DNA from 4 places in the Mesorhizobium sp. genome. Region 2 is predicted to be linked to each of the others. Evidence: predicted binding sites of a transcription regulator. Region 2 holds the regulator's gene; each other region holds the start of a gene.
The links. The regulator PhoB, encoded in region 2, activates phosphate uptake and scavenging genes when phosphate is short. The targets are predictions, from matches to a motif close to TGTCATNNANCTGTCAT.

Region 1 (5,692 bases), 290 kb from region 2:
GCTTCGGCATCGTCAAGATGGGTTTGCCGCCCTTCATCATCACGCTGGCGACGCTGACCTCGCTGCGCGGCATCGGCCTTTTGATGACCAACGGCAATTCAATCTCGATCAACAACGATGCCTTCCAGGAGTTCTCGCGCAATTCCTTCCTCGGCATTCCCAACCTGTTCTGGATGGTCCTCCTGGTCGGCATCCCCGCCTATGTCTTCCTGCAGCATAGCCGCTGGGGGCGCTACCTGTTCTCGGTCGGCTCGAATGCCGAGGCCTCGCGCCTGTCCGGCGTCAGCGTCCAGCGCACCATCTTCATGGCCTACACGCTCTCTGGCCTGTGCGCGGCATTTGTCGGCGTGCTGCTGGCCTCGCGCATCGGCATCGGCAATCCGACCCAGGCCGAGGGCTGGGAATTGCAGGCGATCGCCTCGTCCGTCATCGGCGGCACCTCGCTGTTCGGCGCGGTCGGTTCCGTGCAGGGGCCTCTGCTCGGCGCGTTCATCCTGGCCACCATCAACAACGGCGCCAACCTGCTCAACGTCAACGCCTTCTGGCAGCGTGTCATCACCGGCGCACTGATCATCATTATCGTCTACTTCGACGGGTTGCGCCGACGCGGCGGGAAGTAGGCGCATCGATATCAATCGCCGGCCCGGCCTGCCGGAGCCGGCGATGCACCAACCGATTGGATTGAAGCATGAAAGCTGTCGTGTGCCGCTCGCCCGGCGACCTTGTCCTGGAAGATCGTCCCGCGCCCGGCGCACCGCCTCCCGGTTGGGCGCTGGTCGCGGTCAGCCATGTCGGCATCTGCGGCACCGACTACCATATCTTCGAAGGCAAGCACCCCTTCCTCGCCTACCCCCGCGTGATGGGTCACGAAGTGTCGGGAACCATCATCGACATCGGTGAAGGCGTCGCTCTTGCCGTTGGCGAGCCGGTCGTCATCAATCCCTATCTGTCCTGCGGCAAGTGCATAGCCTGCCGAAATGGCAAGCCGAACTGCTGCGTCGGCATCGAGGTGCTCGGCGTCCATCGTGACGGCGCCATGTGCGAGGAAATCCTCGTTCCCCAGCAGAACCTCTATCCTGCCAACGGGCTGTCGCTGGCCGATGCCGCCGCCGTCGAGTTCCTGGCCATCGGCGCGCATGCCGTGCGGCGCGCGCGGGCGGAACCTGGCGTGCGCACGCTGGTCATCGGCGCCGGCCCGATCGGGCTTGGCACGGCGATCTTCGCCCGCATTGCCGGGCTCGACGTGACTCTGCTCGACATGAGCAGTGAACGGCTGGATTTCGCGGCAGGTGAGCTCGGCTTCCAGACCCTCGACGGCTCGCGCGGCGCGGCGTCCGACCTGGTCAGGCAGGCAACCGGTGGCGACGGTTTCAACGTCGTCTTCGACGCCACCGGCAACACCCAGTCGGTGCAGTCGGCCTTCGCCCATGTCTCTCATGGCGGAACGCTGGTGCTGGTCAGCGTCGTCAAGGACGACATCAGCTTCTCCGACCCGGAATTCCACAAGCGCGAGATGACGCTGATCGGCAGCCGCAACGCGCTGCGCGCCGATTTCGACCATGTCGCCGCCTCGATCCGCAACGGCGCGGTTCCCTTGGCAAAGCTCGTAACCCACCGCACCAGGCTGGCCGAAACACCAGCCCATCTCGCCCGCTGGTCGCATGAGAAATCCGGCCTGATAAAGGCAGTGATCGAGATCGGTTAGCCAGCCAGCGGCAGCCTACAATGCCGACAATTTGAGCTCCACCCGCTCAGCCGGAAACCGCGACTCTGAAAACTGGATCGGCTGGCCGTCCGGCGTGACGTTGACGGAGACGGTGACCAGCACGATGGCGCCGGGCTGCAGGTCGAGATCCGCAAGATCCGTCGCGTCGGCGTGGCGCGCCGACAGCACCGTGGATTGCCTGAGATAATCGTCGATGCCGAAACGTGCCAGCGATGCGGTGATGGAACCGGTCTGCGCCATGGCCTTGTCGATGCCGTCAAAGCGTTTGGCATCGAACCAGCCGGCGGCGCGCGACACAGGCAGCCCGTCGGCCTGGCCGCGCGTTTCCAGACGGATGACATTCGAGCCCTTGGCAAGGCCAAGACCCTCCGCGACGCGCTGGCTTGCCGGCTCGACGCATGAAGCAAGCAACAAGATGTGGCGCTCTGTCGTCTGCCCTTGCAGGCCTGTCGAGAAGCGCGTCCGCGCGCCGATCGGATAGGACAGGCGCTTGCGCGACAGCACGAACGTCCCGCGTCCCTGCTCCGCCCTGAGCACGCCTTCCTGCACAAGCGCGGCTATGGCGCTGCGCACCGTATGGCGGTTGACGCCATAGCGCTCCGCCAGCGCCACCTCGGGCGGTAGCGCGGCGTTCTCGGGGAAGTCGCCGGCGGCGATCGCCTGCAGGATCCTGTCGGCGATCTGTCGCCACAGGGAGACGCCGCTGCGCCGCTCGATACTGTTGGCCATATGCTGCCCAGCCATGTTCCACGCCCTTGTTGCCCCTGTCATCCACCCGTCATGGACACGCGCTAGATAATAGGTATAATTTGTATAGTTGTCTATATCACTAGACAAATTCGAAACCGAAAGGAAGGTTCGATGCGAGGACAGGAAGCGCGCGACCAGGCAGAGCGCAAGGCCGCCATGGCGACCCTGGCGCAATCCAGTGGCGACGACATCGTTCGCCTGTGGAACGAGTCCGGTCTGCCCGCGCAGGCCGAGCTGCTGCGCGGCCCCGAAACGGGGCTGGTCACCGTGCGCGGCCGGATCGGCGGCGGTGGCGCCCCGTTCAACGTCGGCGAGGCGACGGTAACGCGCGCCACTGTGCGGCTTCCGTCAGGACAGGTTGGCCACTGCTACGCTCTCGGCCGGGACAAGCAGAAGGCGAAGCTGGCGGCGATTGCCGACGCGCTCTGGCAGGACCCTGTCCGGCGAGCCCAAGTCGAGACCAGGATCATCGCACCCTTGCAGGAGGAACTGGCCAGGGCACGAGAAAAAAGCCGCGCCGAGACGGCGGCGACGAAAGTGGATTTCTTCACCATGGTACGCGGAGAAGACTGATGGACATCACGGCCCAATCGATCGAGGGCGGCTTCGCCGATCCCGTGTTCAATGCCCAGACGGTCTTTCGCGGCGTTATGGACGCGATGGCGCGGCCAGGCACCGTGCTGAAACTGCCGGCCCTTGCCCGCCCCCCGGCGCCGCTGTCGGCGACGGCCGGCGCCATCGCGCTGGCGCTGTGCGACAACGACACGCCGGTGTGGCTCGACCCTGCGCTGCAGGCTGCCGTGACGGTGAAATCCTGGCTAGGGTTCCACTCCGGCGCGCCACTGGCCAACACGCCGGCCGATGCCCATTTCGCTATCATCACCTCCCCTTGCGAAATGATGGCGCTCGACGGGTTTTCGCAAGGCACCCAGGAATATCCCGACCGCTCCACGACGCTGATCCTGCAGATGAGCGATCTTGCCTCGGGCACGCCTCTGTTGCTGCAGGGCCCCGGCATCGAGACGACGGCGACGATCGCGCCGGCGCAGATGCCGCGCCACTTCGTCGAGCAATGGAAACAGAACAACCAGCGCTTTCCGCGCGGCATCGACATCATCCTTGCCACGCCTGACAGCATTGCCTGCCTGCCGCGCACCACGCGCATCAAGACGATGGAGGCGTAAGATGTATGTCGCGGTAAAGGGCGGCGAGGCCGCAATCGCCAACGCCCACAGCCTGCTTGCCGACCGTCGGCGCGGTGATCGTTCCGTCCCCGCACTTCGCCTCGACCAGATCGTCGAGCAGCTGGCGCTCGGCGTCGACCGGGTGATGAGCGAAGGTTCGCTCTACGATCGTGAACTGGCCGCACTCGCCATCGTCCAGGCACGCGGCGACATGATCGAGGCGATCTTCCTGGTTCGTGCCTATCGCACCACACTGCCGCGCTTCGGCTACACCAAGGCGATGGACACCGGAGCGATGCAGGTTGAGCGTCGCGTGTCGGCGACCTACAAGGACCTGCCCGGCGGCCAGCTGCTCGGCCCGACCTTCGACTACACGCACCGCCTGCTCGACCCCGAGCTCGCCGCTGGCGGCGATGTCGCCGAACCTCGGCAACGCGCCGGTGCGGCCGAGGCCATGCCGCGCGTCTCCGCCATCCTGGCCCGCGAGGGCCTGATCGAGCCGGATGGCGATATGCCGAAGGATCATGTACCCGGCGACATCACCCGCGAGCCGCTGGAATTCCCGATGGCGCGCGACATTCGCCTGCAGGCGCTGTCACGCGGCGACGAGGGTTTCCTGCTGGCGCTCGGCTATTCCACCCAGCGCGGCTATGCCCGCAACCATCCCTTTGTCGGCGAGATCCGCATCGGCGAGGTCGAGCTGGAGCTCGACGTACCCGAATTGCCCTTCGCCGTTCCGCTCGGCACGGTGCGCGTCACCGAATGCCAGATGGTCAACCAGTTCAAGGGCTCGGCCAAGGCGCCGCCGCAATTCACGCGCGGCTACGGCCTGGTCTTCGGCCAGAGCGAACGCAAGGCGATGGCCATGGCGCTGTGCGACCGCGCTCTTCGTGCGACCGAACTCGGCGAGGATGTCGTCGCGGCCGCACAGGACGAGGAATTCGTCATCTCGCATTCCGACAATGTCCAGGCGACGGGCTTCGTCGAGCATCTGAAACTGCCGCACTATGTCGACTTCCAGGCCGAACTCGACCTCGTGCGCCGCATGCGCGCCGAATACGACGCGCGTGAAAATCCCGCGAAGGTCGAGGAGAAGCGGGAGGCCGCGGAATGATCGAAGGCCTGTCCCACATGACCTTCATCGTCCGCGACCTCGACCGGATGACCGAAATCCTCGAGGGCGTTTTCGATGCACGCGAAGTCTATGCCAGCGACGCCGAGCAGTTCTCGCTCTCGCGCGAAAAATTCTTCCTGATCGGTGACATCTGGATCGCCATCATGGAAGGCGAGGCATTGCCGCAGCGCAGCTACAACCACATCGCCTTCAAGATAGATGAGGCTGATTTCGACGATTACCTCGACCGCATCGGCGGACTAGGCCTCGAACTGAGACCTCCACGCCCGCGCGTCGAGGGCGAAGGCCGCTCGATCTATTTCTACGACGACGACAACCACATGTTCGAACTGCACACCGGCACGCTGGCCGACCGGCTGGGACGCTACGCGCGGGGATTGGAGGCTGTGGAATGACCTTAGCTGTCTCCACCTCCATGCCCGCCACTGCCGTCGTGTCCGCCGCCATCATGAGAATGGACAGTATGGCTCCCATAGCTGCCATCTTGTCCGCCGGAGAAGGAATCATTGCCACCCGAACCGTTCCTTTGTCTGGAAAGGCTCTGGCGTGTGACGACAAAGATGACGACGCCGCCAAATATGAACAGCAGGATTGCGACGTGCGTCCATCCGGTTGGGGTCATCCGAGTTGGGCCCTTGCTGGCGCGCTACGCCGAGGGATTGAAGGCTGCGTAATGAGATCCGCTTCCAATATTTCCACGGTGAGAACCAGGCATGGGAGGGATGTCGTTGCTGTCATTTGGACGATTTAGCTTTCGCGGCCACAGGGCAACAACAATACCGGCAAAGATCAGCAGCAAAACACCTATGGCCACCCAGCCCCCGAAGCTCATGAAACATCTCATCTTAAGCGGCGCTGGCCAAGTTATTAACACGGAATCGGTGCAACAACCATGAC
Region 2 (5,692 bases):
AATAATGACAGGATCGCGGGCTTCTGCCAGAATTTGGTTTAAAACAACCTGCGGCGCGATGCGCCTCAGGCGTCGCTGATGGCCTTCGACATCACGAAAAGGCTGCTGCGGCAGGGAGGATGTGAAAGAGCATGTCGGTCGGAATCCGTCACGACGATCTACGCCGGCGCAACCGGGCGATGGTGATTGCGGCCGTACGCCGGACCGGACAGCCCTCGCGCACCGAGATCGCGGCGACCACCGGACTTAGCCATTCGACCATATCGACGATTTCATCCGATCTGATCGGCGAAGGCATACTGGCGGAAACCAAGCCGAGCGAGGCCGGATCGCTGAAGCGGGGCCGGCCTCAGGTCGGTCTTGGCCTCAATCCGGAAGCGGCGGCGGTCATGACCGTTGTGCTGTCGCTCAATTTTCTCTCGGTCGCCGTCATCGACTATGCCGGACAGGTGATAGCCGAGGAGCAACGCCGGCTGGACACGCTGACCATGCCGCGTGACGAGCTGATCGGCGAATGCGTTGCCATCGTCCGGCGCCGGCTCGAGGACCCCGACCTCGACGTCCGCAGCGTCGCCCGTATCGCGCTGGCGATCCAGGGCATCACCGATTCCCATGCCCGCGCCATGCTATGGTCGCCGATCACGCCAGAGACCAACATCGCCTTCGCCGACATACTGGAGCGCGAATTCGGCATTGCCGCCACCATGGAGAACGACTGCAACATGATGGCGATTGCGTTGCGCTGGCGCGATCCGGAGCGTTACCGTGACGATTTCATCGCCATCCTGCTGTCGCACGGCATCGGCATGGGCCTGGTGCTGAAGGGCGAGTTGTTTACCGGCACGCATTCTTCGGGCGGAGAGTTCGGCCACATGATCCACCGGCCTTACGGCGCGCTCTGTCGCTGCGGACGGCGCGGCTGTGTCGAGGCCTATGCCGGCAATTACGCCATCTGGCGCAATGCAAGACAGATGGGCGAGGACGCCGAGCCGATAGACGTCAGCGACGCGGACATGCGGACTCTGGCGGCCGTGGCGCGCGAAAAGGACGGCCCGGAGCGCGCGGCCTATCGCAAGGCCGGCGAAGCGCTCGGCTTTGGCCTCGGCAGCCTGTTCGCACTCATCGACCCGGCCCCGGTCGCCATGGTCGGCGTCAGCGCCGCCGCCTTCGACCTGATCGAGCCGGCATTGCGCGAGGCGATCGCACAGACCGCCGGCGGCCAGCACTCGAAATCGATCTCCTTCGATACCGAACCGAACGAACTGCCTTTGATCCGCGAAGGCTGCGCCATGCGCGCGCTGACCTTCGTCGACCAGGAGATTTTCGCGCCGGGCGCGCAGGCGAAGTCCGGCGCTATCGGCAAGAACGTCGCGTAGGTACGGTAGTCATCAGTCTTCCCGGATCGCGTAGCCGGCTCCGCGTATCGTGCGGATGACATCGGGCATGCGGCCATTGTTGACTGCCTTGCGCAGGCGCCCGACATGCACGTCCACCGTGCGCTCGTCGATATAGATCGTCTCGCCCCAGACATTGTCGAGCAGTTGGCTGCGCGAGAACACCCGGCCGGGGTGGCGCATCATGAATTCGAGCAGGCGGAATTCGGTCGGACCGAGCCTGATTTCGCTCTTCTTGCGATAGACCCGGTGCGATTCACGATCGAGAACGATGTCGCCGACCTTGAGCACGCTGGACAGGACTTCCGGCTTGGCACGGCGCAGCAGGGCCTTCACGCGGGCCATGAATTCGGGCGTCGAGAACGGCTTGACCAGATAATCGTCGGCGCCGGTGGAAAGGCCGCGCACGCGGTCGCTCTCTTCGCCCCGCGCGGTCAGCATGATGATCGGCAGCCGTTCGGTTTCCGAGCGCATCCGCAACCTGCGGCAGAGTTCGATGCCCGACACCGCCGGCACCATCCAGTCGAGTACGAGGAGGTCGGGTACGTTCTCCTGCAGGCGAATCTCGGCTTCGTCGCCGCGCGTCACCACCTCGACTTGGTAGCCTTCGGATTCGAGATTGTAACGGAGCAGCACCCCCAGCGGCTCCTCATCCTCCACCACCATGATGCGTGGCGCGATCATCGCTTGGTCACCCCTGTCATGCAGCCGGTGCGGACATCGCCGTCTCGTCCTGCTTCGGGCGATTGGCGGGCAGTTGCGTGCCGGTCAGGACATAATACGCATTCTCGGCGATGTTGGTCACGTGGTCGCCGATGCGTTCGAGATTCTTGGCGCAGAACAGAAGATGCGTGCACGCGGTGATGTTGCGCGGGTCTTCCATCATATAGGTCAGGAGTTCGCGGAACACCGAAGTGTATTTGACGTCGATGCGTTCGTCGTCGGCCCGCAGCTTTGCCAGCGCGGCGGCATCACGCGCCGCATACTCCTCGATGACGCCCTGCACCTGGATCAGCACCAGTTGCGCCATGCCGTCGATCGAATGCGACAGGTCGCGCGGGGTGACGCTGAGGCCGACGGTGCCGACGCGCTTGGCGATGTTCTTGGCAAGGTCGCCGATGCGTTCGAGATCGCCGGCCATGCGGATCGAGCCGACGACATGGCGCAGGTCGTCGGCCATCGGCTGGCGCTTGGCGATCAGGGTGATGGCGCGGTCGTCGAGCTCGCGCTGGCGCGCGTCCATGATGGCGTCATCGGACACGACGCGCTGGGCCAGTGCGTTGTCGGAATTCAGCAATGCCTTGGTCGCGCCGCCGACCATCGAACCGGCGAGATCGCCCATGTCGCTGATGAGCCTGCTGATCTGTCCGAGATCCTCGTCGAAAGCAGCGACTGTGTGTTCGCTCATGATTCTGTCCCTCGTATGCCTGAGCTCAGCCGAAGCGGCCGGTAATGTAGTCCTGCGTGCGCTTCTCGCGGGGCGACGTGAAGATCTTCTCGGTGCGGTCGAACTCGACCAGTTCGCCCAGATACATGAAGGCCGTCTGCTTCGATACGCGCGCCGCCTGCTGCATGTTGTGGGTGACGATGACGATCGTGTAGTCGGCTTGCAATTCGTCGATCAGCTCCTCGATCTTGGCCGTCGACAATGGGTCGAGCGCCGAAGCCGGCTCGTCGAGCAGGATGACTTCCGGCTTCACCGCCACGGTGCGGGCGATGCAGAGCCGCTGTTGCTGGCCGCCGGAGAGGCTGAGGCCGCTGGCGTTCAGCTTGTCCTTGACCTCGTTCCAAAGAGCGGCACGCTTCAACGCCTGTTCGACGCGGCCATCCATCTCGGCCTTGCTGATCTTCTCATAGAGCCTGACGCCGAAAGCGATGTTCTCATAGATCGACATCGGGAACGGCGTCGGCTTCTGGAACACCATGCCTATCTTGGTGCGCAGCAGATTGAGATCCTGCGAACGGTCAAGAATGTTCTGGCCGTCGAGCAGCACCTGGCCCTCGGCGGTCTGCTTGGGATAGAGCTCGTAGATGCGGTTGAAGACGCGCAGCAGCGTCGACTTCCCGCAGCCCGACGGTCCGATGAAGGCGGTGACGCTGCGCTCCGGCAACGACAGCGTGATGTCCTTCAGCGCCTTGCTCTGGCCGTAGTAGAAGTTGAGGTTCTTGACCTCGATCTTGGCCTTGGTCGCTGCCTCGGCGGCGATCGTCATGTCTGGCGACAACATCTGGCTCATTTGTCCTCTCTGCGTCCGGTCAGGCTGCGCGCGAAGATGCTGAGCGCGAGAACCGTCAATGTGATGATGAGTGCGCCGGTCCAGGCCAGTTGCTGCCATTCCTCATAGGGGCTGAGAGCGAACTGGAAGATGGTGACAGGCAGGCTGGCCATCGGCGCGTTGAGATTGCTCGACCAGAACTGGTTGTTGAGCGCTGTAAAGAGCAGTGGCGCCGTCTCGCCGGAGATGCGGGCGATCGACAGCAATATGCCGGTGACGATACCGGACAGCGCGGCGCGATAGGCGACCGACTTGATGACCACCCAGCGCGGCGCGCCGATCGCGGTGCCGGCTTCACGCAGGGCGTTCGGCACCAGGTTGAGCATGTCCTCGGTGGTGCGCACCACCACCGGGATCACCAGGATGGCGAGCGCGACGGCGCCGGCGATCGCCGAGAAATGTCCCATCGGCCGCACCATCAGTTCGTAGACGAACAGGCCGATGATGATCGACGGGGCCGACAAGAGGATGTCGTTTATGAAGCGCACCACGGTGGTGAGCTTCGAGAAGCGGCCGTACTCGGCCATGTAGGTACCGGCGAGCACGCCAATTGGCGTGCCGACGATGACGGCGATGATCGTCATCACCACGCTGCCGTAAATGGCGTTGAGCAGGCCGCCGGCGTCGCCGGGCGGTGGCGTCATCTGCGTGAACACGTCAAAGGACAGGCCGGCTGCGCCCTTGTAGACCAGTGCGCCGAGGATCAGCGCAAGCCAGGCCAGGCCGATACCGGCGGCGATGACACAGAGCGTCATCATCACGCCATTCCTGCGCTTGCGGCTCTGGTGAAGTGATGCGGCTGTCGACATCGGTCAGGCTCCCGTACGGGCGTCAATGCGCATCAGCATATAGCGGGCGATGGCGAGGATGAGGAAGGTGATGACGAACAGGATCAAGCCGAGCGCCACCAGCGAAGAAGTATAGAGATCGCCGACGGCTTCGGTGAATTCGTTGGCGATGGTCGCGGAAATCGTCGTTGCAGGCGCAAACAGCGAAGTCGAGATGCGATGCGCGTTGCCGATGACGAAGGTCACCGCCATGGTTTCGCCGAGTGCGCGGCCGAGGCCGAGCATGACGCCGCCCATGATGCCGATCCTGGTGTAGGGAATGACAACCCGGCGGGTGACTTCCCAGGTCGTGCAGCCAATGCCGTAGGCCGACTCTTTCAGCACCGGCGGCACTGTGTCGAACACGTCCTTGGTGATCGAGGTGATGAAGGGCAGCACCATGATGGCCAGGATCAACGACGAGGTCAGCAGGCCAATGCCGTAGGGAGGACCGGCAAACAGGCTGTTGAGGCCGGGAATGCCGTGGAACATGCCGATGATGAAGGGCTGCACCGTCGTCTGCAGGAAGGGAGCCAGCACGAAAAGGCCCCAGATGCCATAGATGATCGAGGGGATGCCGGCCAAAAGCTCCACTGCCATGCCGATCGGGCGGCGAAGCGGGCGCGGGCAAAGCTCGGTGAGAAAGATAGCGATGCCGATGCCGAGCGGCACGGCGATGAGGATGGCGATCGCCGAGGTGACGATGGTTCCGTAGATCGGCGCCAGCGCACCGAATTTCTCGGTGACGGGGTTCCAGCTTTCGGTGGTCAGGAACGAGAAGCCGAAGGTCGAGAGGGCCTGCCAGGAACCGGCAAACAGCGAGATCGCAACACCGCCGAGCAGGACCAGAACCAATATGGCGGCGGCCCGCGTCATGCCGTGAAAGATGGAATCGGTCAGCGCGAAACGTTTGACGGTCGCGTCACGCGAACCGCGAATGGCTGGCAAGGCTTCCTGGGCAGCGCTCATGTCAGGCTCGGCTCTTTGTCTGGAGGAAAGGGGCGCCGCGATGCGACGCCCCTTCAGGTATGATTATTCGCCAGCGTAGACCGGCTTGCCGTCGGCCTTGATGTCGGCCTTCCACGAAGCCTTGATCAGGTCGACGACGCTGTCGGGGATCGCGACGTAATCGAGCGCCTTTGCGGTTTCCTTGCCGTCCTTGTAGGCCCAGGCAAAGAACTTCAGCGCTTCGCCG
Region 3 (5,692 bases), 1.6 Mb from region 2:
TTATGAAATTCCCGGACAAAGCCGGTTGGGCGAGCGTCTGGCGGATGCCACCTTCGCCGACAAGGTGTTCTTTACCAATTCCGGCGCCGAGGCGCTGGAATGCGCGATCAAGACGGCGCGGCGCTACCATTTCGTCAAGGGCCATCCCGAACGCTTCCGCGTCATCACTTTCGAAGGCGCCTTCCATGGCCGCACGCTGGCGACCATAGCGGCCGGCGGCCAGTACAAGTATCTGGAGGGATTCGGACCCAAGGTCGAAGGTTTCGACCAGGTCGGCTTTGATGACATCGACGCCGCCGAAAAGGCGATCACGCCGGAAACGGCGGCGATCCTGATCGAGCCGGTGCAAGGCGAGGGCGGTATTCGCCCGGTGCCCACCCAGTCGCTGAAGCGGCTGCGGCAGCTTTGCGACCAGCACGGCCTGCTGCTGATCTACGACGAAGTCCAGTGTGGCATCGGCCGTACCGGAAAGCTGTTCGCGCATGAATGGTCAGGCGTCACGCCAGACATCATGGCGATCGCCAAGGGTATCGGCGGCGGCTTCCCGATGGGCGCTTGTCTCGCCACCGATGAAGCGGCTGTCGGTATGACGGCTGGCGTGCACGGCACCACTTTCGGCGGCAATCCGCTCGCCATGGCTGTCGGCAATGCCGTGCTCGACGTGGTGCTGGAAGATGGCTTCCTCGAGGATGTCCAGCGCAAGGCGCTTCTGATGAAGCAGGGTCTGGCGGCCATAGCCGATGAGTTTCCCGAGGTCATCGAGGGCATCAGGGGTTCTGGCCTGATGCTTGGCCTCAAATGTGCCATGCCCAACACCAAGGTGAACATGGCGTTGCGCGATCATCACCTGCTGGCGGTTCCGGCCGGCGACAATGTCATTCGTTTGTTGCCGCCGCTCACCGTTACCGATGCCGAGATCCACGAAGCGTTGGAGCGCATACGCGCCGGCGCGAAGGGGCTGTCAGAGGCCATCGACGCGGCCGCCGCGAAGTAAGCCCGGAACCATTCCAGATGTCACTTCGCCATTTTACCGATCTTTCCGCCGTTTCCGAAGGCGATTTGCGTTTCATGCTGGACGATGCGGTGGCGCGAAAGGCACGCCTGAAGGCCGGCGAGCGGACCAGGCCGCTCGAAGGCAAGGTGCTGGCCATGATCTTCGACAAGCCGTCGACGCGCACCCGGGTGTCCTTCGACGTCGGCATGCGCCAGCTTGGCGGCGAGACCATCATGCTGACCGGCACCGAGATGCAGCTTGGCCGCTCGGAAACCATCGCCGACACCGCCAAGGTGCTGTCGCGCTATGTCGATGCCATCATGATCCGAACCACATCGCATGAGCGCCTGATGGAGCTGACCGAGAACGCCACCATCCCGGTCATCAACGGGCTGACCGATGATACGCATCCATGCCAGCTGATGGCCGATATCATGACCTTCGAGGAGCATCGCGGCCCGGTTGCCGGCAAGACCATTGCCTGGACCGGTGACGGCAACAATGTGCTGCACTCGCTGCTGGAAGCCTCGGCGCGGTTCCGCTTCAATCTCAACGTCGCCGTGCCGGAAGGCAGCGAGCCGGCGCAGAAGCATGTCGACTGGTCGAAGGCGCATGGCGGCAAGCTGCATTTCACCCGTTCGCCCGAGGAAGCCGTCGACCAGGCCGACTGCGTCGTTACCGACTGCTGGGTGTCGATGGGTCAGGAGCATCGCGCCCGCGGCCACAACGTGTTCTCGCCTTACCAGGTCAATGCCAAGCTGATGGCCCATGCCAAGCCGGACGCGCTTTTCATGCACTGCCTGCCGGCGCATCGCGGCGAGGAGGTGACCGACGAGGTCATCGACGGTCCCCATTCGGTGGTGTTCGACGAAGCCGAGAACCGGCTCCACGCCCAGAAGGCGGTGCTTGCCTGGTGCCTCGGCGCTTGATCTCCGGAGGTGTGATGCCTATTTGCGGCGCATCACGCAAAACAAGCGCGTTTCGACGCATGCTCCCGACAGGGCGGCATGGCCGCGCCCTGGAGCATTGTCATGTTGGAAACCCATCAATTGTCTGAACATCAACCCAAGCTCGGCGAATTCGGCTATGCCGGTGACGACCATGTCGTGCCGTTCGAGGTCGGTCCGCTCGACGTGCGTGGCCGCACCGTCCAGCTCGGACCGATGCTTGACGCCATTCTCACGCGCCACGACTATCCCGAGCCTGTCGCCCGCCTGCTGGCGGAAGCCTGCGTGCTGACGGTGTTGCTCGGCACATCGCTCAAATTCGAAGGCAAGTTCATCCTTCAGACCCGTACCGACGGGCCAGTCGATATGCTGGTCGCGGATTTTTCCACGCCCTCGGCGCTACGCGCCTATGCGCGCTTCGATGCTGATCGGCTTGAAGCGCTCGTCGCGGCAGGCGAAACGTCGCAGCAGACGCTCCTCGGCAGCGGCGTTCTGGCGCTGACCATCGACCAGGGCGCTCATACGCAGCGCTATCAGGGCATCGTCCAGCTCGATGGCGAAACGCTGGAGGATGCGGCACGCACCTATTTCCGTCAGTCGGAGCAGATCCCGACCGATGTCAGGCTATCGGTTGCGAAGCTGTTGACGCCCGGCGTCGGCGGCGCGCGCGAGCAGTGGCGCGCCGGCGGCATCCTGGCGCAGTTCCTGCCGCAGTCGCCCGAGCGCATGCGCGTTCCGGATCTGCCTGGCGGTGACGGCGATCCGCGTGAGGAAGTCCACGATCCCGTCGACAATTCTTGGCAGGAGTTGCTTGCGTTGCTCGGCACGATCGAGCCGACAGAACTGATCGACCCGACCATCGGGGCCGAGCGCTTGCTTTATCGGCTGTTCCACGAGCATGGCGTGCGCGTGTTCGGCGGCGTCCCGGTCGACGATCAGTGCTCGTGCTCCAGGGACAAGATCCGCGGCATCCTCGAGGGCTTCTCGGCGCAGGAGATCAAGGAAAGCACCGAGGATGGCGGCATCCATGTCGCCTGCGAATTCTGCTCGAAGCAATATGACTTCGATCCGGCGGAATTCACGGCGCGGTAAAGGAGCCGCCTTCTCCCCGTTTCACGGGGAGAAGGAGCCCGCAGGGCGGATGACGGGCCGCGCCAACGCTTCCGCGATGGTTGTTGTTCAATTTACCGTCCGCCGCGTTCCCGGCAGGTCGAGCGAGAAGGCGGGGATGGCGATGTCAAACGTCTCGCCGCGCTTGTTGCGCATCGTGTAGTGCCCGACCATGATGCCGGATGGCGTCGAGAGCGGGCAGCCCGAAGTGTATTGATAGCTGTCGCCCGGATTGAGTTCGGGCTGGTCGCCGACCACGCCGGCTCCGCTGACCTCCTCGACCCGGCCGGTTCCGTCCGTGATGCGCCAGTAGCGTGACAACAACTGCACGAATTCATCGGACTGGTTGTCGATCGTTATCTGATAGCCCCAGACGTAGCGGTTCTCGGAGGGCTCGGAGCGCTCCTCCAGATAGAACGGCCTGACCTGCACTTCGATGTTGCGCGTTACGGCGCTGTACATGGGCTACTCCAAAACAATCCGGCAACTTTCGGGTTCTCGCCTGGCCTGGTCAATGGCGCGTATCCGGTTCTTACCAGCCTTGAAGGGCAGGTGCCGACAAACAATGTCATTTAAGTGACACATGACAGTGATGGTGTGCTCGGGATTGTGCCGGGCGACTCAGCGCTCTGTCGACCTGTTGGAAACGGCCCTCAAGTGGTCGGTTTTTCTGGAGTGACCAGATCTCGATGGAACTGACACTCATCGCTGCCCCGCTTTCCGCCGCCCTCATCCTTGCAAATCTTGCGAGTATCGTGCTCGCCTCGCTCCAGCTGAAGCGGCGCGGGACCATCGCGCCGCCAGCCGGCATGGCTCCCACGGTCTCGATCGTCATTCCGGCGCGTGGTGTCGAGCCCTTCACCGAAGAGACTTTGGAGCGCGCCTTCTCGCTCGACTGGCCGCATTATGAGCTTGTCTTCTGCGTCGCCCAGGCCGACGATCCTGTGGTCGGCTTGATCAGACAAGCCATCGCCCGCTTTCCGGATGTGCCTGCCAGGCTGCTTTTCGGTGACGACCGCATCAGCGGCAACCCCAAGCTCAACAATTGCGTCAAGGGCTGGGAAGCGGCACGCCACGAATGGGTGATCCTTGCCGATTCGAACGTCCTGATGCCCAGGGACTACGTGCAGCACCTGATGTCGGCATGGGGGCCTGGAACCGGCCTCGTCTGCTCGACACCGATAGGATCTCGTCCCGACGGCTTCTGGGCCGAGGTCGAATGCGCGTTTCTCAACACGCTGCAGGCGCGCTGGCAGTATGCCGGCGAGGCGATTGGCCTTGGCTTCGCCCAGGGCAAGAGCATGTTGTGGAACAAGCCCCTGCTCGATGCCAATGGCGGCATTCGGGCGCTTGCGGCCGAGATCGCGGAAGATGCCGCGGCGACCAAGCTGGTGAACGGGCTCGGCCTGCGCGTCAATCTGGTGGCCGCGCCCTTCGAGCAGCCGTTGGGCCGGCGCACGCTGGGCGAGATTTGGTCGCGCCAGGCGCGTTGGGCGCGGCTGCGCCGTGTGACGTTCCCGCTGTTCTTCGCGCCCGAAATATTGACCGGCGTGGCCGTGCCGCTGCTGCTCGCGCTGGCCGCCGCCGCTGGCGCTGGATGGAGCCTGCCGTTGACGGCCGCCGCCCTGCTGGCGGCAGCCTACCTTCCGGAATGCGCCTTGGCTTTCGCCAAGGGTTGGTACATCTCATGGCGGACCATCCCGGCCATGATGGCGCGGGACTGCATCCTGCCGGCCATGTGGGTGCGCGGATGGGTCGGCGGCGCCGTCGACTGGCGCGGCAATGCCATGACGATCGGCACCAAGGCCACCGAGCTGGAAGAAACGCCGTCCGGGGCCTGAAAGCAGCGGGCGGTACTGCCCGTGCGCTTACTTCACCGACTTCAGCGCCTGCTCGATATCCTCCAGCAGATCGTCGGCGTCCTCGAGACCGACCGACAGGCGCAGCGTGCCAGGCCCTATGCCCAGTTCGGCGCGCGCCTCGTCGCTCAGGTTCTTGTGCGTCGTGGTGGCCGGATGGGTGATCAGGCTCTTCGAGTCGCCTAGATTGTTCGAGATCAGCACGATGTCGAGCGCGTTCTGCAGGGCGAAAGCCGCCTGCTTGCCGCCCTTGACGTCGAGACAGATCAGCGTCGAGCCACCCGACATCTGCTTCTTGACGATATCGGCCTGCGGATGGTCGGCCCGGCCCGGATAGATGACCCGAGCGATTTCCGGCCTTTCGGCGAGGAAGTCGGCGATACGGCCTGCACTTTCGGTCTGCTGGCGCACGCGCAGCGGCAGCGTCTCCAGGCCCTTCAGCAGCGTCCAGGCATTGAAGGGCGACAGGCTGGGGCCGGTATGGCGGAAATAGTCGTGCAGGTTCTCGTCGATCCACTTCTTGTCCGACAGGATGACGCCGCCGAGGCAGCGGCCCTGGCCGTCTATGTGCTTGGTCGCCGAATAGACGACGATGTGGGCGCCGAGTTGCAGCGGTTTCTGTTGCAGCGGCGTGGCGAAGACATTGTCGACGACGAGCCGCGCGCCGATCGAATTGGCCAGCGAGGCGACGGCGGCGATATCGACCACCTCCAATGTCGGATTTGTTGGGCTCTCCAAGAAGAACAGCTTGGTGTTCGGCCTGACCGCTTGTTCCCAATTTG
Region 4 (5,692 bases), 970 kb from region 2:
TGCTTCAAGCCCGTGTCGCGCTACTTCGACCGCATCACGCGCCCCGAACAGATCATCCCGGCGCTGGCGCGGACCATGCAGGTGCTGACCGATCCAGCCGAATGCGGGCCGGTGACGCTGTCGCTCTGCCAGGATGTGCAGGCGGAGGCCTATGACTATCCCGAGAGCTTTTTTGCCGAACGGGTGTGGACGCAGCGCAGGATACGCCCCGATCGCCGGGAACTGGCGGCCGCCGTCGCAGCACTCAAGGGCGCGAAGAAGCCGCTGATCATCGCCGGCGGCGGCGTGCTGTATTCCCAGGCTTCCGAGGAGCTTGCAAAGCTTGCTGATGGCGCCGGCATTCCGGTCTGCGAGACGCAAGGCGGAAAGTCCTCGCTGCCGGACGATCATCCGCTCAACATGGCCGCGGTCGGCGTCACCGGCACTTCGGCCGCCAACCGGCTGGCGGAAGAAGCCGATGTCGTTCTGGCCGTCGGCACTCGGCTGCAGGACTTCACCACCGGTTCCTGGTCGCTGTTCAAGAACTCCGGCAAGACGATTGTCGGGCTGAACGTACAGCCTTTCGACGCCGGCAAGCACCGCGCGCTGCCGCTGGTTGCGGACGCGGCCGAAGGGCTAGCCGAGCTTGGCGCGGCCCTGAAAGGCTGGAAGGCGCCGGCCGACTGGACCGAGAATTCCGCGAAGGGCAAGAAGGAATGGCAGGCCGACGCGGCCAAGGTGACGGCATCGACAAATGTCCCCCACCCGTCGGATGCACAGGTGATTGGCGCGGTGCAGCGCGCCATGGGTTCGAGCGTGACGCTACTGCATGCCGCCGGCGGCCTGCCGGGCGAATTGCACAAGCTGTGGCAAGCGGGCGCGCCCGGTTCCTACCACGCCGAATACGGCTTCTCGACCATGGGCTACGAGATTGCCGGCGGGCTCGGCACCAAGATGGCGAAGCCTAACGAGGAGGTCGTCGTCATGATCGGCGACGGCTCCTACCTGATGCTCAATTCCGAGATCGCCACCTCGGTGATGCTGGGCCTGAAACTGATCATCGTGCTGCTCGACAACCGTGGCTATGGCTGCATCAACCGGCTGCAGATGGCGACCGGCGGCGCCAACTTCAACAATCTGCTGAAGGACTCGCGCCACGAGGTCCTGCCCGATATCGACTTCGCCGCGCATGCGGCAAGCCTCGGCGCCATTGCCGAAAAAGTTGCGTCCATCGCCGAGCTGGAAACGGCGCTGAAACAGGCCAAGTCGAACACGCGCACGACGGTTTTGGTCATCGACACCGACCCGCTGGTTTCCACCGATGCCGGCGGAACATGGTGGGATGTGGCGGTGCCCGAGGTGTCGGCGCGACCGCAGGTGAACGCGGCACGCAAGGCCTATGACGAAAAGCGGCAGATGCAGAGTGTCGGTGACTGATGTCGGCGCCGCCCCTCACTCCCCGTAAGGACGGGGAGGTAAGGAGTGGTCGGCGCAGCGGACGAAAAGCCAACTGCTTGGCCTTTCGAACGACAAACGCCGGCAGGGGGATGAGGGGCCGCGCCAACGAACGGAAATTGAACTTTTTGAAACTGGAGTGACGACGTGAAAGCCAGACTGGGCATGTCCCCCATCGCGTGGTGGAATGACGACCTTGCGGAACTCAGCGATGACGTGTCGCTGGAAGAATGTTTGCGCCAGTCGCGTTCGGCGGGGTTCACCGGCATGGAAATGGGCCGGCGCTTTCCCAATGACCCCAAGGTCATGCTGCCGATCCTGAAAAAGGCTGATGTGACGCTGTGCGGCGGCTGGTTTTCCGGCACGCTTGTCAACGAGGACATGGGCAAGAACAAGGATCGTATCCAACCGATGATCGACCTGTTCAAGGCGGTGGATGCGCCTTGCATCGTCTATGGCGAAGTCGGCCGCTCGATCCAGGGTGATCGGTCGAAGCCGCTTGCCACCAAGCCGAAGCTCTCGGACGACGAGATGAAGACTTACGCCAGGCGCCTGACCGAATTCGGCGAATGGTGCGCCGAACAGGGCATGCCGCTGTCCTATCACCACCATATGGCCGCGGTGGTCGAGACCGAGCCGGAACTCGATGCCTTCATGCGCTATTCGGGAGAGGGCATTCCATTGCTGCTCGATGCCGGGCATCTGGTCTTTGCCGGCGGCGACGTGCTGCGCGCCATCGACAATCACCACAAGCGCATCAGCCATGTGCATGTGAAGGATGTGCGCATCGGCGTCATCGACAAGCTCGACCGCACCAAGCAATCCTTCCTCGACGCCGTGGCGCTGGGCGCCTTCACGGTGCCGGGCGATGGTTCGCTGGATTTCGGCGCCATCGTGAAGAAGTTCGCTGACTATGGCTACGAAGGCTGGTTCGTGGTCGAGGCCGAGCAGGACCCGAAGAAGAACCCGCCGCTCAGGATGGCTGAGGTCGGCTACAAGGAACTGATGCGCGTCATGACGGCGGCCGGTTACACGGTGGAGACGCAGGGCTTTCCGAATGCCTGAGCGCGGTGGTTCTCGGTGACGCCGGGTTGCTGTAGGTTGGCCGGATGAAAGATTACGAGCACCCATTCTTCCGCCCACTATGGCGCCGCGTTGCCGTCGTCGCGGTCTGTCTTGTCTGGTCCGTCATCGAATTCGCGACGGGCACGCCGTTCTGGGGCGTGATCGCGCTCGGCTTCGCCGGGTACGCGGTCTGGCAGTTCTTCTACCTCTACAAGCCGGCCGATGAGGCCAAGGCCGCGACTGAGCCCGAACCGAAGGAATAGCCCGCATGTCGAAGCTGCTCGTGAAGGCCAACAAGGGTCATGGCCGCGTCGCCCATGTGACGCCGAAAACCGCAGGATGGACCTATGTCGGCTTCGATCTGCACCGGCTGAAGCCCGGCGAGACAGCGTCCGGGGAGACCGGATACCGCGAGGTATGCCTGGTGTTCGTCACGGGCAAAGGCAAGGCCTCGGCCGGCGGCAAGAACCTTGGCCTGCTCGGCGAACGCATGTCGCCGTTCGAGGGCAAGCCATGGTCGGTTTATGTACCCGAAGGGTCGGGCTGGTCGGTGACCGCTGATACCGAACTGGAACTCGCGGTCTGCTCGGCGCCCGGTCTCGGCGGCGGCCTGCCGGTGCGGGTCATCGGGCCCGACGATCTCGGCCAGGAGGTGCGCGGCAAGGGCACCAACACGCGCTATGTCACGAACATATTGCCGGAGGGCAAGCCGGCGGACTCGCTTCTGGTGGTCGAGGTCATCACGCCTGGCGGGCATACGTCGAGCTATCCACCGCACAAGCACGACCAGGACAATCTGCCTGCTGAATCCTATCTCGAGGAAACCTACTACCATCGCGTCAACCCGCCACAAGGCTTCGCCTTCCAGCGCGTCTATACCGACGCCGACGGGAACGGCCATCGCGCGCTCGACGAAGCGATGGCGATCGAGGATGGCGATGTGGTGCTGGTGCCCAGGGGATACCATCCCTGCGCCGCGTGCCATGGCTATGATCTATACTACCTGAATGTCATGGCGGGGCCGAAGCGGACGTGGAAATTCCACAATGCGCCCGAGCACGAATGGCTGATGAAAGCGTGATCGATTGGTCCTTGCGCCTGAAGCGACTGGTCCAGCACGAAAAAATCGTCGGCTAAGGACCTGAACGGCTCTTTTGTTCTCGGAAACGCCGCAAGGCTTCGTCAATCCGTCATGGAAATCACCTATGGCAGCAGGTCTGACGAGGACTTCCCATGCGTTATGCCGTTTATTTCACTCCCCGGCAGGATGAACCGCTGGCGCGGATAGCCGCGAACTGGCTGGGCCGCGACCCGTTTGGCGCCGCCACAAGGCCGGTCGAGGCCGTGGCGGACCTGTCGGCGGCGGAGGTGGCCTTCCATACCGCTTCGGCACGGCGCTACGGTTTTCACGCCACGCTGAAAGCGCCTTTCCGGCTGGCGGCGACCGAAACCGAGGCTTCATTGCGCGCCGCGCTGGACAATTTCGCCGAGGCTACGCCGGTGGTGACGATCCCGCGCCTGATCGTCAGCCAGATCGACGGCTTCTTCGCGCTCGTGCCGGAAGGACCGGTGCCGGCGCTCAACAGCTTCGCCAATGACGTGGTGCGCGATTTCGACCGTTTCCGCGCGCCGCTGACCGAGGCGGAAATCGAGCGGCGCAGCCCCGATTCCCTGAAGCCGAGCGAGTTCCGCAACCTCTGCCAATGGGGCTACCCCTATGTCTTCGAGACCTTCCGCTTCCACATGACGCTGTCGGGCCGCGCCGGACCACAGGAAGCCACTCGCCTTCGTGCGGCGATCGACAGCCTGTTCGCGGAGGTGCTGCAAAAGCCTGTGCTGGTGGATGCGCTGACGCTGTTCGTCGAAACCGAACCAGGCGCGCCGTTCATGGTGCTTTCGCATCACGCGCTCGGCCGCCGCCCGGCCAGAAAAACCGCCTGAACAATCCCTGCCTGAATAATCAAGGACTACCCGAAATGACCGTCGAAACCGTTCTCCACAACGCCCGCATCGTGCTTGCCGACGAGATCGTCGAGGGTTCGCTGGTGCTGCGTGACGGCTTCATCGCCGGGATCGAAGCCGGCACGAGCCGGATCGGCGACGACATGGGCGGCGACTACATCATTCCAGGGCTGGTCGAATTGCACACCGATCATCTGGAAGGCCACTACGCGCCACGGCCAAAGGTGCGCTGGAATCCGATCGCGGCCGTGCTTGCCCATGACGCGCAGGTGGCGACGGCCGGCATCACCACCGTGCTCGACGCCTTGCGGGTCGGCATGGATGAGGACGCCGACCTGACATTGACCGATATCCGCAAGCTGGCCGACGCGATCGAGGACAGTGTGCAACAGGACCGCCTTCGCGCCGATCACTTCCTGCATCTGCGCTGCGAGGTCTCGGCTCCGGACTGCCTCCAGGCCTTCGCCAATTTCGACGGGGATGACAGGGTCAGGCTGGCGTCGCTGATGGACCATGCTCCCGGCCAGCGCCAGTTCGTCAACCTTGAGACCTACGCCTACTACTACCAGCGCAAGCTGAAACTGACCGACCGCGACTTCAAGCTGTTCTGCGAAAAGCGGATGGCGGAATCGGCGGCGAATTCGGGGCCGAACCGCGCGGTCATCGCCGCCGCCTGCCATGAGCGCGGCATCGTGCTGGCGAGCCATGACGACGCCACCGTCGGCCATGTCGACGAGGCGATCGAACAGGGCGTGCGCGTTGCCGAATTCCCGACGACGGAAGCCGCGGCGAGGGCTTCGAAGGAAGCCGGGCTCGGCGTGCTGATGGGTGCGCCCAACGTCATGCGCGGCGCCTCGCATTCCGGCAATGTCTCGGCCCGGACGCTGGCCAGCGACGGCCTGCTCGACATATTGTCGTCGGACTACATCCCGTTCAGCCTGATCCAGTCGGCCTTCTTCCTCGGCGACATGGTCGACGGCATCTCCCTGCCGCAGGCGGTCGCCATGGTCTCGAAGAACCCCGCCGATGCGATCGGCCTTACCGATCGCGGCGTCATCGAACAGGGCCGCCGGGCCGACCTGGTTCGGGTGCGCGTCGACGACCACGTTCCGGTCGTGCGCACCGTCTGGCGCCAGGGGCGCCGGGTTGCATGATGGTGTCGGCCTTGATCGAGCGTGAATTGTCCTCCGCCACCTTTCCGATCCGCGACGGCGTCTTCATCGCCGTCGTC

Region 1: phnF (phosphonate metabolism transcriptional regulator PhnF) is a predicted target of PhoB. The motif match lies at 2,492-2,508, and genes of this name have one in related genera.
Region 3: ACO07C_RS12760 (ceramide glucosyltransferase) is a predicted target of PhoB. The motif match lies at 3,618-3,634, and genes of this name have one in related genera.
Region 4: ACO07C_RS15665 (DUF1045 domain-containing protein) is a predicted target of PhoB. The motif match lies at 3,677-3,693, and genes of this name have one in related genera.

Annotation. Positions count from the first base shown of each region.
Region 1 is NZ_OZ245860.1:4,570,212-4,575,903, reverse strand. Features, by position in the region: gene ACO07C_RS21870 (ABC transporter permease) at 1-620, shown strand, start outside; gene ACO07C_RS21865 (zinc-binding alcohol dehydrogenase family protein) at 689-1,705, shown strand; gene phnF (phosphonate metabolism transcriptional regulator PhnF) at 1,721-2,470, opposite strand; gene phnG (phosphonate C-P lyase system protein PhnG) at 2,588-3,049, shown strand; gene phnH (phosphonate C-P lyase system protein PhnH) at 3,049-3,660, shown strand; gene ACO07C_RS21845 (carbon-phosphorus lyase complex subunit PhnI) at 3,662-4,774, shown strand; gene fosX (FosX/FosE/FosI family fosfomycin resistance hydrolase) at 4,771-5,190, shown strand; gene ACO07C_RS21835 (alpha-D-ribose 1-methylphosphonate 5-phosphate C-P-lyase PhnJ) at 5,688-5,692, shown strand, end outside.
Region 2 is NZ_OZ245860.1:4,283,700-4,289,391, reverse strand. Features, by position in the region: gene ACO07C_RS20465 (ROK family protein) at 132-1,376, shown strand; gene phoB (phosphate regulon transcriptional regulator PhoB) at 1,389-2,078, opposite strand; gene phoU (phosphate signaling complex protein PhoU) at 2,095-2,802, opposite strand; gene pstB (phosphate ABC transporter ATP-binding protein PstB) at 2,828-3,631, opposite strand; gene pstA (phosphate ABC transporter permease PstA) at 3,628-4,479, opposite strand; gene pstC (phosphate ABC transporter permease subunit PstC) at 4,483-5,466, opposite strand; gene pstS (phosphate ABC transporter substrate-binding protein PstS) at 5,530-5,692, opposite strand, start outside.
Region 3 is NZ_OZ245860.1:2,669,444-2,675,135, reverse strand. Features, by position in the region: gene ACO07C_RS12780 (aspartate aminotransferase family protein) at 1-994, shown strand, start outside; gene argF (ornithine carbamoyltransferase) at 1,012-1,923, shown strand; gene ACO07C_RS12770 (Hsp33 family molecular chaperone) at 2,002-3,033, shown strand; gene apaG (Co2+/Mg2+ efflux protein ApaG) at 3,121-3,513, opposite strand; gene ACO07C_RS12760 (ceramide glucosyltransferase) at 3,741-4,892, shown strand; gene ACO07C_RS12755 (O-succinylhomoserine sulfhydrylase) at 4,920-5,692, opposite strand, start outside.
Region 4 is NZ_OZ245860.1:3,308,795-3,314,486, forward strand. Features, by position in the region: gene iolD (3D-(3,5/4)-trihydroxycyclohexane-1,2-dione acylhydrolase (decyclizing)) at 1-1,416, shown strand, start outside; gene iolE (myo-inosose-2 dehydratase) at 1,582-2,499, shown strand; gene ACO07C_RS15655 (DUF3329 domain-containing protein) at 2,544-2,762, shown strand; gene iolB (5-deoxy-glucuronate isomerase) at 2,768-3,580, shown strand; gene ACO07C_RS15665 (DUF1045 domain-containing protein) at 3,733-4,440, shown strand; gene ACO07C_RS15670 (alpha-D-ribose 1-methylphosphonate 5-triphosphate diphosphatase) at 4,476-5,615, shown strand; gene phnN (phosphonate metabolism protein/1,5-bisphosphokinase (PRPP-forming) PhnN) at 5,612-5,692, shown strand, end outside.